3 regions of the Xenorhabdus sp. KJ12.1 genome follow, and region 2 is predicted to be linked to each of the others. Evidence: riboswitches for the same ligand, from Rfam matches in the RefSeq annotation. Region 2 holds a riboswitch; each other region holds the start of a gene.

Region 1 (4,739 bases), on a different contig from region 2:
TTACTGAGAACATCTAACACCGCGCTGTTCAGCCCATCCATGATGACCGCCAGTAATGGCGGGAGCAGAAGCAGTAATGCGATAGTGATAAGCAATCCGTCACATAACTTTTTCGACCAGGAATCCTGTGGGTTACGCCATTGTTGCTGATGCCCATAACCTACCGAAAGTATGCCTTTAAGCTTTTGGCTCAGTAACACCAGACCAAGACAGCAAAAGAGCTGGATAAGTGCGAGCAAGGCGGCCTGACCCAGATCGTAGTCATACTTGATAGCCTGATAAATAGAGAGCTCAATCGTAGTTGCAGAAGGGCCGCCGCCTAATGTCAGTACGGTGGCAAAGCTGGCGAAGCACAGCATGAAAATCAGTGCGCCTGTTGGCAAAATCTGGCGGCGCAGGTAAGGCCATTCGACAAAACGAAAATGTTGCCACTCATTCATACCAAGCTGAGCTGCAAGCTGCCGTTGTTCTATTGCAATATTTTCCAGTGACTGGAGTAATAAGCGCGTAGCCATCGGCATATTGAAGAAAATATGAGCGAGTAAAATACCCTGAAGGCCGTAAGGCGTGAAATGGTATTCAATCCCTATCCACTGGCAAAGACTGGCCAGCCAGCCAACGCGTCCGTAAACAGTCAGTATGCCAAACAGAGCGACTAAAACCGGCAGAACCAGCGTCATGGCACACAGGCGTAGGAAAAGCGTTCTGCCCGGAAAACGGCGGCGATAGAGCGCTCTGGCCAGAAATATGGCGGGTATCACTGAAAATAAGGCGGATAAAAATGCTTGCCAGAAAGTAAAACGAATCACATGCCACAAATAGCTGTCATTCAGAAATACCTGCCAGTGACTTTCAGGCGCATAAAAAAACAGTACACCAAAAGCGGAAAGCGCAATGAGGAGCAACAGGCCGGAGGCAATTACCCCCGGCAATAACCAACCCGCGATTAACGGCTTACAGCACTTTGCCATGTACGGATCCATTGTATTCGGTGTTTTGCCACTTCATCTGCGTTGAATTGCAGTGATTTCTCTGGCACAGGCAGTTGTTTGAACACTTCTGGCAGAGGAATATCAGTAACAGGATACATCCACTGTGTAGTCGGAAGAACTTGCTGGAATGCTGGAGAAAGCATGAATTGCATGAATTTCTGAGCCAGTTCAGGCTGCTTGCTTGAAGCCAGCTGTGCAGCAACTTCAACCTGTAAATAGTGCCCCTCATCAAATATGGCTGCGGCATAATTATTCTTTTTCTCGGACATGATGTGATAGCCCGGTGAGGTGGTATAGCTGAGCACCATATCGCCTTCTCCTTTCAGGAATAACCCGTAGGCTTCACTCCAGCCTTTAGTTACCGTCAGCGTTTTCTTGGCTATGTTCTGCCACTCTTGTGCGGCCTTATCACCATAGAGTTCCTGCATCCAGAGTAAAAAACCTAAGCCGGGGGTACTGGTGCGCGGGTCCTGATAAATAATCTTCCAGTTCTGCTGGCTGTTAATGAGCTCAGCCATACTTTTTGGGGGATTAGGCAGGGTGTTTTTATTGTAAATAAAAGCAAAATAACCGTAATCGTAGGGAATAAAAGTACTGTTATTCCAGGTGAAAGGCAGTTTTAATTTTGTGGTATCAATGCTGACAGGGGTGAATAACCCTGTCTGTTGAGCAGACTGAATCAGGTTATTATCTAAACCCAGCACGATATCAGCCTGGGTTTTTTTACCTTCCATTCTTATACGGTTCAGTAAAGAAACACCATCCTCCAGCGCAACGAGTTTTAATTCACAGTCACACTCGGATTCAAAAGCTTTTTTAATAGCCGGGCCTGCTCCCCACTCGGAGGCAAACGAATCATAAGTATAAACAGTCAGTGTAGGCTTAGCCTGTGCTGCCTGAGCAAAGGCACATGCAGAAACCGATAATGCACTGATTGCGATCAACCGGGAAAATAAACGCTTAAACACTTTGCTCTCCTGTCGTTATTAATAGTGGTTATTAATAATCGTTATTAGCACTCATAATTAAACAAGTGACCAGCAGGTTGGTAAAGGATTTGAGAAAGTGTCTGATAAAATGACTGCTATATATCAATGAGTAGTGGCTCAAATCCCTACGCCGGTACCAACCGGATCAGGTTCTACGGGTTTGCTCTCAGCGATGTTGTCCGACAACAATCGCACCCCGTTGAGATGAGCATATTGTAGAGGCTAAAGTAGTGACTGCAAAGCCTCATTAATATATCTGACATCTTTCTGACTATTTTTTCTGATTTATTGGCTGTGCTCACATTCCTGCTATCGTTTTATAAATAGGCGGAGATCCGAGTTCCAAAGGGGTGTTTCCTTACCGCCGGGATGCAATTCTAAATCCATTAGGTATAGAGGTTTACCGCTTGAGGGGAGTGTGAAACAATTAGCTATCTTTTCAAATTCGTTTTATCGAGAGGTAGTCTGGTGATCGATGATGATGGCTACCGCCCGAATGTAGGAATTGTAATTTGTAATCGTCAGGGGCAGGTTCTGTGGGCCCGCCGTTATGGACAGCATTCATGGCAGTTCCCCCAAGGAGGTATCAATCCGGGAGAATCGCCAGAGCAAGCGATGTATCGTGAGTTGTTCGAAGAAGTTGGTTTAAGTCGCAAAGATGTACGGGTTTTAGCCTCCACTCGTAGCTGGTTGCGTTACAAATTACCCAAACGTTTGGTGCGTTGGGATACAAAGCCCGTCTGTATAGGGCAAAAGCAACGCTGGTTTTTATTGCAGCTGCTTTGCAGTGAAAAAGAGATTAATGTGCAGCGCAGTAGTACACCAGAATTTGATGGTTGGCGGTGGGTGAGTTATTGGTACCCTGTCAGGCAGGTTGTTTCCTTTAAACGGGATGTGTATCGCCGTGTGATGAAAGAGTTTTCCTCCATCGTGATGCCAGTACAGGAATCAGCGCCACAACCCTACTCAGCCTATTATCGTCGTAGAAGAAGTTAGGTAATTGTTATGCTCATGCGCTTACGGGAAATTGTTGAAAAGGTTGCGATGGCAACGAATTTATCGGAAGCGCTTGAGCTGTTAGTTAATGAAACCTGTTTAGCAATGAACACGGATGTTTGTTCTATTTATCTGGCCGATCATCAGCGCCAGCGTTATTACCTGATGGCAACCCGGGGGTTGAAGAAGCCGGGAAAGCGCACGGTCAGCCTCTCCTTTGACGAAGGTGTTGTGGGTGAAGTCGGGCGCTTGTCAGAGTTAATCAACCTTGCTGATGTACGTGATCACCCCAGCTTCAAATATATTCCTCAAGTAAAAGAAGAGAATCTCCGGGCCTTTTTAGGTGTTCCGATCATCTACCGCCGCCAATTGCAGGGGATTCTGGTCGTTCAACAAAATGAGCGGCGCTCGTTTGATGAAAGTGAAGAGTCTTTTATGGTGACTCTTGCCATGCAATTGGCGGCGATCCTTGCTCAGGCCCAGGTTCGTGGATTATCAAGTCAGTATTGTCAGACCCACATCAAAGCACTGGCGGTCTCTCAGGGTATTGCGATGGCTCAGGGCTGGCAGGATTGTTCCCAGCCATCACTTGAGCAGGTATCTGAAGCGTTAACACTCGATTATCAGGCAGAACGTTCCCGCCTGACCCGTGCGCTTGAGCAGGCAACAGCAGAATGTCGCCGGATAAGTAAACGCTTTACTGCCAGCTCGCAGAAAGAAAGTGCTGCTATTTTTGATCTCTATTCCCACTTACTGAATGATCCGAAACTTAAACAGGATCTGTTCCACTCAGTTGATAATGGTTTTATCGCAGAGTGGGCGGTAAAAAGTGTTGTGGAGAAATATGCGGAACAATTTGCCAATCTTCAGGATGCCTATATGCGGGAAAGGGCTTCTGATCTACGGGCGCTCGGGCAGCGGTTACTCTTTCATCTGGACGATGATTTTACCGGCAATAGCCAGTGGCCAGAGCGTTTTATTCTGGTGGCAGATGAACTCAGCGCTAACTTACTGGCTGAAATCCCGCAGGATAAGCTGGTGGGTGTTATTGTGCGTGATGGGGCAACGCATTCACATTCTGCAATCTTAGTCAGGGCGATGGGAATACCGGCGATTATGGGTGCTGATATTCATCCGGAATTGCTGCATAACCGAATGTTGATTCTGGATGGTTATCGGGGAGAATTTTTCATTGATCCAGAGCCGCTGGTTGTTCAGGAATATCGCCAGATCATTGAAGAAGAGCAGGTTCTCAGTAAACTGGCCGAAGGGGGGCAGCAACAAAAAGCCCGGCTTAAAAGTGGAGAGAGGGTGCGGGTTCAACTCAATGCAGGGTTGAGCCTGAAATATGAGCAACAAATAGGCGATAGTATTGATGGCGTCGGGTTGTATCGTACTGAGATCCCTTTTATGCTGCACAGCGGTTTTCCATCAGAAGATGAACAGAAAAATCGCTATCAGGAAATGCTGACACTTTTCCCTGACAAATCAGTTGTATTGAGAACACTGGATATTGGCGCTGACAAACATCTTCCTTATATGCCTATTAATGAAGAAAACCCTTGCCTTGGTTGGCGGGGAATTCGCATAACGCTGGATCAACCGGAAATATTTCTGATCCAGCTTAGGGCGATGTTGAAAGCGAATATATCGATCGGAAATCTGAAAATATTGTTGCCGATGGTAAGCTGTATTGAAGAGATTGATGAAGCCAAAAAACTGATCAACAGGGCAAAGACAGAAGTTGAACAATCCGCTGCCA
Region 2 (4,739 bases):
ATCCGTGCTGAGCAGGCTAAGATACTAGGTTTCAAAGATTACGCATCATGGAAGCTGCAAAGCCAGATGGCAAAAACACCGGAAGTCGCATTGAAGTTTTTACGTGATATTGTCCCTGCTGCAACTGCACGCGCTGAACGTGAAGCAAAAGATATTCAGGCCGTGATTGACCAGCAAAAAGGCGGCTTCAAAGTGGAAGCATGGGATTGGCCGTTCTATGCCGAACAGGTACGCAAGGCAAGGTATGATTTGGATGAGTCCCAGATTAAGCCCTATTTCGAACTGAATAACGTCCTGAATAACGGCGTGTTCTACGCCGCCAACCTGCTATATGGCATTACCTTTAAAGAGCGTAAAGACATTCCGGTTTATCATCCCGATGTCCACGTGTATGAAGTTTTCGATAAGGACGGGCAACAACTGGCGTTGTTCTATTCCGATTACTTTAAGCGTGACAATAAAGCCGGTGGCGCCTGGATGAGTAATTTTGTCGATCAGTCCAGACTCTTCGGAACCAAACCGGTAATTTACAACGTTGCCAACTTTACTAAACCGGCTCCGGGCCAGCCAGCACTGTTATCGTATGATGACGTGATCACAATATTTCATGAATTTGGACATGCATTACACGGCATGTTTGCTGATCAGGAATACCCGACTCTGTCAGGAACCAGTACTGCTCGTGACTTTGTGGAATTCCCGTCACAAATTAATGAATACTGGGCCCGTGATCCCAAGGTATTTGCGAATTACGCCAGACATTACCAAACTGGCGAAGTCATGCCGCAGGCACTGATGGATAAAATCAATCAGGCGGATAAGTTTAACAAAGGTTATCAAATGACCGAGTTACTATCAGCCGCACTGCTGGATATGCACTGGCATATGCTGGCCGCAGATAAGCCGCAGCAGGATGTGAATAAATTTGAAGCCGCGTCTTTGCAAGAAGACAATATCCACCTCAACTACGTGCCACCGCGCTACCGTTCCAGTTACTTCAAACACATTTGGGGCGGTGGTTATGCTGCCGGTTATTATGCCTATCTGTGGACAGAAATGCTGGCCGACGATGCGTTTGCATGGTTTACCGAGCATGGCGGTCTGACAAAAGAAAACGGTCAGATTTTCCGCGATAAGATACTGTCACGCGGTAATAGTACAGATCTGGAAAAACTGTATATCGACTGGCGAGGTAAGCCACCAAGTACTGAATCTATGCTGAAAAACCGGGGTCTTACGGAACAAAAATAATCAAATATAGTTAAAGGCTGAGAGTTACCTGATAGAAAAAATCGGGTAACTCTCATGATTTGTAAGTATTCACTATCAATACTGGCGACAGCTCTGACGACATAGTGCGACCGTTTCCTCAATCAGACGGCGGGCAATCGTATCAGGCCCGGGGATCAGGGGAAGATCATCATATCGATACCAATCCGCACTGATCAGCTCAACGGGGTCATGTTCAATATCACCACTCTCATAATCAGCCAGAAACCCCATCATCAATGAATGAGGAAAAGGCCACGGTTGAGAAGTCACATAACGCAGGTTACGGATTTTTATTCCACTCTCTTCCATCACCTCACGATGTACCGTCTCCTCCAGTGTTTCACCCACTTCCACAAACCCAGCCAGCACGGTATGAATACCATTGCGATGACGCTGATGTTGTGCCAGTAGAATGTGATCTTCACGGCGGATACCCACAATAATGCAGGGAGCAATTTGCGGATAATAGCGTTCATCGCAATGGTGGCACAGGCAGGCCCACTCGTGCTCAGTCTGCTGCATTTCATGACCGCAATACCCACAGTAACGATGTGAGCGGTAAAACTCCGCCAACTGGACTCCGCGCCCTACCAACTGAAATAATTGAGGATCCTGTTCTGCAATCCGGCGGGGAGAATACATCTCTGATGCCATCTTATGACGGATGAGCCACACTACTTCTCCCAACCACTCGCCAATCACGTAGGCGACAAGGCCCTGCAATGACCAGCTCTCAGCAGTACCCAGTGGTAAGTCTCCCTGCGGAAGCCAAACTCTGTTTTCAAGACTGACAATCCACCAGCCTCGTTCTATACCTGTCAGTTTTTTTTGCATCATTGGTTCCATCATGTGTTGTGTCATATGCTGCGTTAATTAAGAATATATTAACCAAGTCAGTGTTAATTAAATGTTAACCAAGATTAACATCATTACAGCATACTCCTCTTCATCGTATTCTGTCTGCAATCTGTTATATTAACAATGCTTCTGAATGTGCATATTTTCGGGTGTTCATTAAGCCGTAGCAATAAAATATTTGATTCTCTTTCAATCGACCTTATCCTGTCGATTTCAGATTTGAGGAATAACAACTATGTCACAGCAGGTTGCCATATTTGATCTGGACGACACCCTGATCCGTGGGGATTCCAGTCTACTCTGGACGAATTATTTATGGGAAAAGCAGATCATTACTGACCCCCGCTTTATAGAAGCAGACCAGAAAATGATATCGGATTACAGTGCAGGGAAACTGAATATGCAGGAATATCTGTCAGTCAGTTTACAAGCCCTCTGCCAAATACCCCATGAACAAGTTGATATCTGGCTGACAGATTTTGTAGAAACGACAATCAAACCTCTCTTCTACCCCGCAGCGAAAACACAATTAGATATTTACCGCCAACAAAATATTCCCGTCATTATCATTTCTGCTACTGTTTCTTTCGTGGTGAAAAAAATCGCGGCTGTATTTGGCGTAAAAACCGCCATGGGGATTGATATGGTCATGAAAGATGGCTGTTATACCGGCGATATTGAAGGTGTCCCAACTTTCCGGGAAGGGAAAGTTACCCGCTTACAGCAATGGCTGACAGAACAGAATTTATCGCCACAACATATCTCTTTTTACACAGACTCATCGAACGACTTGCCGATGTGTTTCTTTGCCAGTGAAGTATTTACCGTGAATCCGGATGTAAAATTGCAGTCAGCAGCAGAAAAACATGGTTGGAAGCAATTGAGCTGGGCGTTAGCGCCACGGAATTAATATTAATACCTGACATCGGGCCAATACAAAAGGCTCGGTTTTCCGGTTGCAGTTTCCATAATCCCCTTTATACTCTGGGGTGTTTTCTTGTCGGAGTGCCTAGCGTTCAGCGTATATCACGGTGGACACAGGCTGAGACCGTTTATTCGGGATCCGCAGAACCTGATCGGGCTAATACCCGCGAAGGGAACAAGAGTAATCCCTCTGCTGATATGCTTTATTGCTTCTGTACAGATCTTCTGCCAGATAACACTGTTCAGCAATCATCATTACTCCCTGCGAGCTCCAGACAAGCAATTTTCTCAACTTAAGCCTGATTACAGGCGATCACACAGTCAGGAATTTGCTATGTCTAATGCTATTACTAATGATACCGTCACCTCCAGCGCAGATATTATCCCTACAACTGATATCTCCCCTAAAACTCATCCGGCACGTCCACGTAAAGCCCAACGGGATGCCGCACAGGAATTTATCAATTCAATTCAGGGTGTTACCTTCCCCAATTCACGTCGTATCTATCTGGAAGGTTCACGCGAGGATATTCAGGTTCCTATGCGTGAAATTCAGGTATCTCCTACACTGGTTGGCGGGACAAAAGAAGCGCCCCAATTTGAGGAAAATGAACCCGTACCTGTTTATGATACTTCCGGCCCTTATGGCGACCCTGAAGCCGTACTGGACGTACACGCAGGTTTACAGAAAATCCGCCAGCCGTGGATTGAAGAGCGCAATGACACAGAGCCTGTCACAACCCTCAGCTCTGATTTTACCCAACAGCGCCTAGCGGATGCCGGACTGGATCATCTGCGTTTTCACCATCGTCCCCACCCTTTGAAAGCGAAAATTGGCGAACGCGTTACCCAATTACACTACGCTCGTAAAGGCATTATCACGCCGGAGATGGAATTTATCGCCCTGCGGGAAAATATGGGGCGTGAACGTATCCGCGGTGAAGTGCTTCTCCAGCAGCATCCGGGGCAAAGTTTCGGTGCCAACTTACCGGAAAACATTACGCCGGAATTTGTGCGACAGGAAGTCGCTGCGGGCCGTGCGATTATTCCTGCCAACATTAACCACCCAGAATCTGAACCGATGATTATCGGGCGCAATTTTCTGGTGAAAGTGAATGCCAATATCGGTAATTCTTCCGTCACCTCTTCCATTGAAGAAGAAGTTGAGAAGCTGATCTGGTCTACCCGCTGGGGCGCGGATACCGTAATGGATCTTTCCACCGGGCGCTATATCCACGAAACCCGTGAATGGATACTGCGTAATAGCCCGGTGCCAATTGGTACAGTCCCCATCTATCAGGCGCTGGAAAAAGTCAATGGCATTGCGGAAAACCTGACGTGGGAAATGTTCCGCGATACGTTACTGGAACAGGCGGAACAGGGAGTCGATTACTTTACTATTCATGCCGGCGTTCTGCTGCGCTATGTTCCGATGACCGCCAAACGACTGACAGGCATTGTTTCCCGTGGTGGCTCCATTATGGCGAAATGGTGTCTCTCTCATCATCAGGAAAACTTCCTCTATACCCATTTCCGTGAAATTTGTGAAATCTGTGCCGCCTACGATGTTTCCCTTTCTCTGGGAGACGGCTTACGTCCCGGTTCCATTCAGGATGCCAATGATGAAGCACAGTTTTCCGAACTACATACACTGGGTGAACTGACCAAAATCGCCTGGGAATATG
Region 3 (4,739 bases), on a different contig from region 2:
TCCACTATTCCACGTGAAAATCTCTACATTCCGGGTGCAGATTTTGTTGATCGTGTAATGATCGAAAACAATCGGCCAAACGCGGTATTGCGCTCAATGCAAACTTTATTTAATCATGGGCGTCTGGCAGGAACTGGTTATCTTTCGATTCTGCCGGTTGATCAGGGAGTTGAACATTCAGCCAGTGCCTCTTTTGCAGCAAATCCGCTCTATTTTGACCCCAAAAATATTGTTGAATTAGCAATTGAAGCAGGATGTAATTGCGTTGCTTCGACTTATGGTGTTCTGGCATCTGTTTCCCGCCGCTATGCCCATAAAATTCCATTTCTGGTGAAACTGAATCACAATGAAACTCTGACCTACCCCGCTGAATATGATCAGACTTTATATGCCAGCGTTGAACAGGCATTTAACATGGGTGCAGTTGCAGTTGGTGCAACGATTTATTATGGTTCTCATGAGTCACGCCGCCAGATAGAAGAAATTTCTGCTGCTTTCGAACGTGCTCATGAATTAGGAATGGTCACAGTACTGTGGGCATATTTACGTAATTCTGCCTTCAAAAAAGATGGCGTTGATTACCATACAAGTGCCGATTTAACCGGTCAGGCAAACCATCTGGCAGCCACTATCGGTGCTGATATTGTTAAGCAAAAAATGGCGGAAACTAATGGCGGTTATACTGCTATTGGTTTCGGGCACACAGATAAACGTGTCTATACTGAATTAACAACAGAACACCCTATCGATTTAGTTCGCTATCAGTTGGCTAACTGTTACATGGGGCGTGCCGGCCTAATCAATTCCGGCGGAGCTTCTGGTGCCAATGATTTGAGTGATTCAGTCCGTACTGCGGTCATCAACAAACGCGCTGGAGGCATGGGGTTAATTCTTGGGCGCAAGGCATTTAAGAAGTCAATGAAAGAAGGCGTTGCCCTGATCCACTCAGTACAGGATGTCTACCTCGACAAAAGCGTCACTATAGCCTGATAAAATCAGGATAATTAATTGAATAATAAAGAAATTAGATATGGGGATAGCTATATCCCCATTTTCACGGTCAGTAACTACCACCATTGATGGAAATGATGTACCGGCCCTATCCCTTTTCCCACGTCTAATTTATCTGCCTGCACTAAGGCATTGTGTAAATAAGCTTTTGCAATTGGCACTGTGCTCTGCCAATCTTCATAACGTGGTCGTAATGCAGCAAGAGCCGCCGACAAAGTACAACCCGTGCCATGTGTATTGTGGGTATTAACTCTGGAAGCAGTAAAACGCCATTCTCCTTCAGGCGTAAACAACCAGTCAGGACTTTCTCCGTCAGCCAGATGCCCCCCTTTCAACAGAATTGCCTGACAACCCATTGATAATAATTTTCGCCCTTGTTGCAACATTTCATCTTCTGTTTCCGCAGAAGAACATTTCAACAGTGCTGCCGCTTCAGGTAAATTGGGAGTAATTAAAGAAACAACAGGTAGTAGTAACTCTGTCATAACTGTGGCAGCTTCTTCCGACAGTAACGGATCTCCACTCTTCGCCAGCATCACTGTATCCAGTACAGTATAAGGAACTGGGTAACGTTGCAGCATTTCCGCGACAACTTTTACATTAGCAACATTCGATAACATACCAATTTTAATACTGTCTATCCTGACATCTGAAAGCACAGACTCAAGTTGAGTAGCAAGGAAACTTGGGTCAATATCGTAAACTGCTTGCACTCCAGTGGTATTTTGCGCAACGAGGGCGGTAATCACAGTTGTGCCATAAACGCCAAGTGCAGAAAAGGTTTTCAAATCGGCTTGAATGCCGGCACCACCGCTAGGATCAGTTCCTGCAATGGTCAATGAATGAATTGACATGATGATGATTCCTGCGACCAGCTCAGGAAAAGCGGCAATCAAAATACCCACTCTCTTTCAAGTTGCCTTTCAAGATCTGTCGGATATGGGATATACCGAGACTTCCCTACGCTAGCATTATCCAGATCAGGTAATACGGGTACTTCTCAGTTCAATTAAGAACGCCCCGAGCCAAAATAAAAATCACTCTATTAGTATCCCAATAGAGTGATATTTGCAATATGTTATCGTTAAATAATGAAACAGATTAACGATATATATTCAGCTGGCAATGAAAATACCAGCAAAAATAAATTTATTACTTTTAATTACTTTTTATTACTATAAAGTTGTCACGTTTGCAGCAGCTGGACCTTTAGGACCATCCTGAATTTCAAACTCAACTTGTTGGCCTTCAGACAATGTTTTAAATCCATCTTTCATAATTGCAGAAAAATGTACAAATACATCTTTGCTGCCATCAGCTGGAGTAATAAAACCAAAACCTTTAGACTCGTTGAACCACTTCACAGTACCAGTGATTTTTGCCATTTCAAAAATTTCCTTTGAATCACTTTATTAGCCGATTGGCATTAAAAAGAAACGAACCCGTATTCATTGCTGCTATTCATTAACAGAAATAGTACTTCGTTTACCCATGTGTTTTATCACATACTCTTTATATAATCGCAAGCCATTTTTTTCAGCGGCACGAGCTAAAGCACATATTTCAAATTATTAATATCTGCTTTTTATTTAACGTCAACCAGAAGTATTTATATTACATAACACCATGAATTAAAAAAGAAATAGAATTTTAACCCTTGGAAAGTATTTTGATTTTTTTGATATATAATTCTGTTTATCACGCTTATTAAGAGATACAGCAGAGAGTTATAACTTTTAAACTTTATTGAAGAAGCGATAAAAGAATGGAGTATATTTGTTAACACCTGAGAGTGTAATATGACTGCTCCAAATTCAGCTGTTTTATATTTTGTATATCCTTTATTAAAGATTGTTCAGTTGAATTCCCTTTTATTCAATTTATAGACGTCCTTTATTATTTAAATATGTCAGAAGCTGACTTCATGTTTATAGCCCAAGAAAAACTGAGCTTTAAGCAGCCTATTACACGGATATTAGTTCAGTGCAAACATTTTATGGAGAAAAATGGATAACATTCATTTTATATGCAATTTTTGTAGTTTAAATTTTCACATAGTTTTCTCATGTAATAAAATTTTGTTATCAGGGATTAATAAAATTAGATTCATTATAAAAAAATCAGCCGGGCATATGCCCGGCTGATAAAGTATACTCATTTTAAAACTATCAAGTTATGTCTTTGCTTTATTGGATCTGGAAAATAAATAACCAACCCACAATGCTCCAATCCAGAATGGCATGAGGATAACAGATATACGTATATCAGGTATCGTCAGGATAATAATAAGAATACAAGCCAGAAATATCAGACACAGGAAATTACCAAATGGATACCAGAATGCTCTGAAACTTGTTTTAACCCCTTCGGCATCCTTTGCAGCCCGAAATTTCAGGTGTGACACACAAATCATAATCCAATTAATAACTAAGGTTGTCACTACCAATGCCATCAAAAGCTCAAATGCCTTACCCGGCATAACATAGTTAATTAATACACCTATCGATGTTGCCAAAGCTGACAATGCAATTGATAAAACCGGAACACCGCGCTTATTCACTTTGGTCAGAATACGTGGTGCATTCCCCTGCTTAGCCAAGCCGTATAACATTCGGCTGTTACAATAAACGCCGCTGTTATAAACCGACAGCGCTGCAGTCAGCACGACAACATTCAAGGCATTAGCAACCCAAAAGCTATCCAAATTATGGAAAATCAGAACGAATGGGCTTCCACCCTCAACAACTTTTATCCACGGGTAAAGAGACAACAGAATGAACAACGAACCGATATAAAACAGTAAAATACGGTACACAACCTGATTAGTTGCCTTCGGGATGTTTTTTTCTGGATTTTCAGCTTCTGCCGCCGTAATTCCTACGGTTTCCAATCCACCGAATGAAAACATAATTACGGCCATTGCTGTGATCAGACCCGCAGCACCATTAGGCATGAAACCGCCATACTGCCATAAATTGCTTACGCTGGCCTGCGGCCCTCCTGTTCCACTAATGAGTAAGTAAGAACCGAAGAGGATCATGCCGATAATAGCTCCGACTTTAATCATAGAGAACCAGAATTCTGCCTCCCCATAGAGCCGGACATTAATTAAATTGACAGAATTAATCACCACAAAGAATATTGCTGCTGAAGCCCACGTTGGGATTTCAGGCCACCAGTATTGAATATACATACCGACAGCTGTGAGCTCCGCCATTCCAACCAGTATAAACATAACCCAGTAATTCCAACCGGATAGAAAACCAGCAAAATTACCCCAATATTTATAAGCAAAGTGGCTAAAAGAACCTGCTACTGGCTCTGCAACAACCATTTCCCCCAACTGGCGCATTATCAGGAATGCAATAAAACCACTAATAGCATACCCAAGAAGCACTGAAGGCCCGGCCATTTTTATCGTTTGGGCAATTCCCAAAAATAACCCTGTCCCTACTGAGCCACCGAGTGCAATAAGCTGAATATGCCTGTTCTTTAAACCACGCTTAAGCGTCGACTGTTGTATATGCCCCGTCATCTAGTCCTCTTATTTCGATAATTATATCCGTCGTCTTTCAGGCCATTTCTGTGTTGGCTTAGTTTACTCACCGCTGCAATGCAGCCCGAAATCCATTGGGTATAGAACCTGTTTAAACTATTTTATTTGTCGTTTTGGACCTGAACTGGCTGAAGAAACCTTAGATTCCTTCAATTTTTGCGCGATCTATCAT

What was found. Region 2 has a riboswitch for thiamine pyrophosphate ahead of thiC (phosphomethylpyrimidine synthase ThiC). Riboswitches for the same ligand answer to the same signal wherever they lie in the genome.
Region 1: linked by a shared signal. The riboswitch ahead of thiB (thiamine ABC transporter substrate binding subunit) and the one ahead of thiC (phosphomethylpyrimidine synthase ThiC) in region 2 are both predicted to bind thiamine pyrophosphate.
Region 3: linked by a shared signal. The riboswitch ahead of thiD (bifunctional hydroxymethylpyrimidine kinase/phosphomethylpyrimidine kinase) and the one ahead of thiC (phosphomethylpyrimidine synthase ThiC) in region 2 are both predicted to bind thiamine pyrophosphate.

What each region holds. Positions count from the first base shown of each region.
Region 1 is NZ_CAWNQH010000094.1:83,168-87,906, reverse strand. Features, by position in the region: gene thiP (thiamine/thiamine pyrophosphate ABC transporter permease ThiP) at 1-971, opposite strand, end outside; gene thiB (thiamine ABC transporter substrate binding subunit) at 947-1,960, opposite strand; TPP riboswitch at 2,086-2,190, opposite strand; gene rppH (RNA pyrophosphohydrolase) at 2,450-2,977, shown strand; gene ptsP (phosphoenolpyruvate--protein phosphotransferase) at 2,987-4,739, shown strand, end outside.
Region 2 is NZ_CAWNQH010000116.1:111,270-116,008, reverse strand. Features, by position in the region: gene dcp (peptidyl-dipeptidase Dcp) at 1-1,251, shown strand, start outside; gene nudC (NAD(+) diphosphatase) at 1,327-2,106, opposite strand; gene AACS92_RS19430 (HAD family hydrolase) at 2,366-3,040, shown strand; TPP riboswitch at 3,122-3,246, shown strand; gene thiC (phosphomethylpyrimidine synthase ThiC) at 3,389-4,739, shown strand, end outside.
Region 3 is NZ_CAWNQH010000064.1:9,685-14,423, reverse strand. Features, by position in the region: gene fbaB (class I fructose-bisphosphate aldolase) at 1-990, shown strand, start outside; gene thiD (bifunctional hydroxymethylpyrimidine kinase/phosphomethylpyrimidine kinase) at 1,068-1,865, opposite strand; TPP riboswitch at 1,952-2,044, opposite strand; gene cspE (transcription antiterminator/RNA stability regulator CspE) at 2,187-2,396, opposite strand; gene AACS92_RS08885 (amino acid permease) at 3,185-4,546, opposite strand.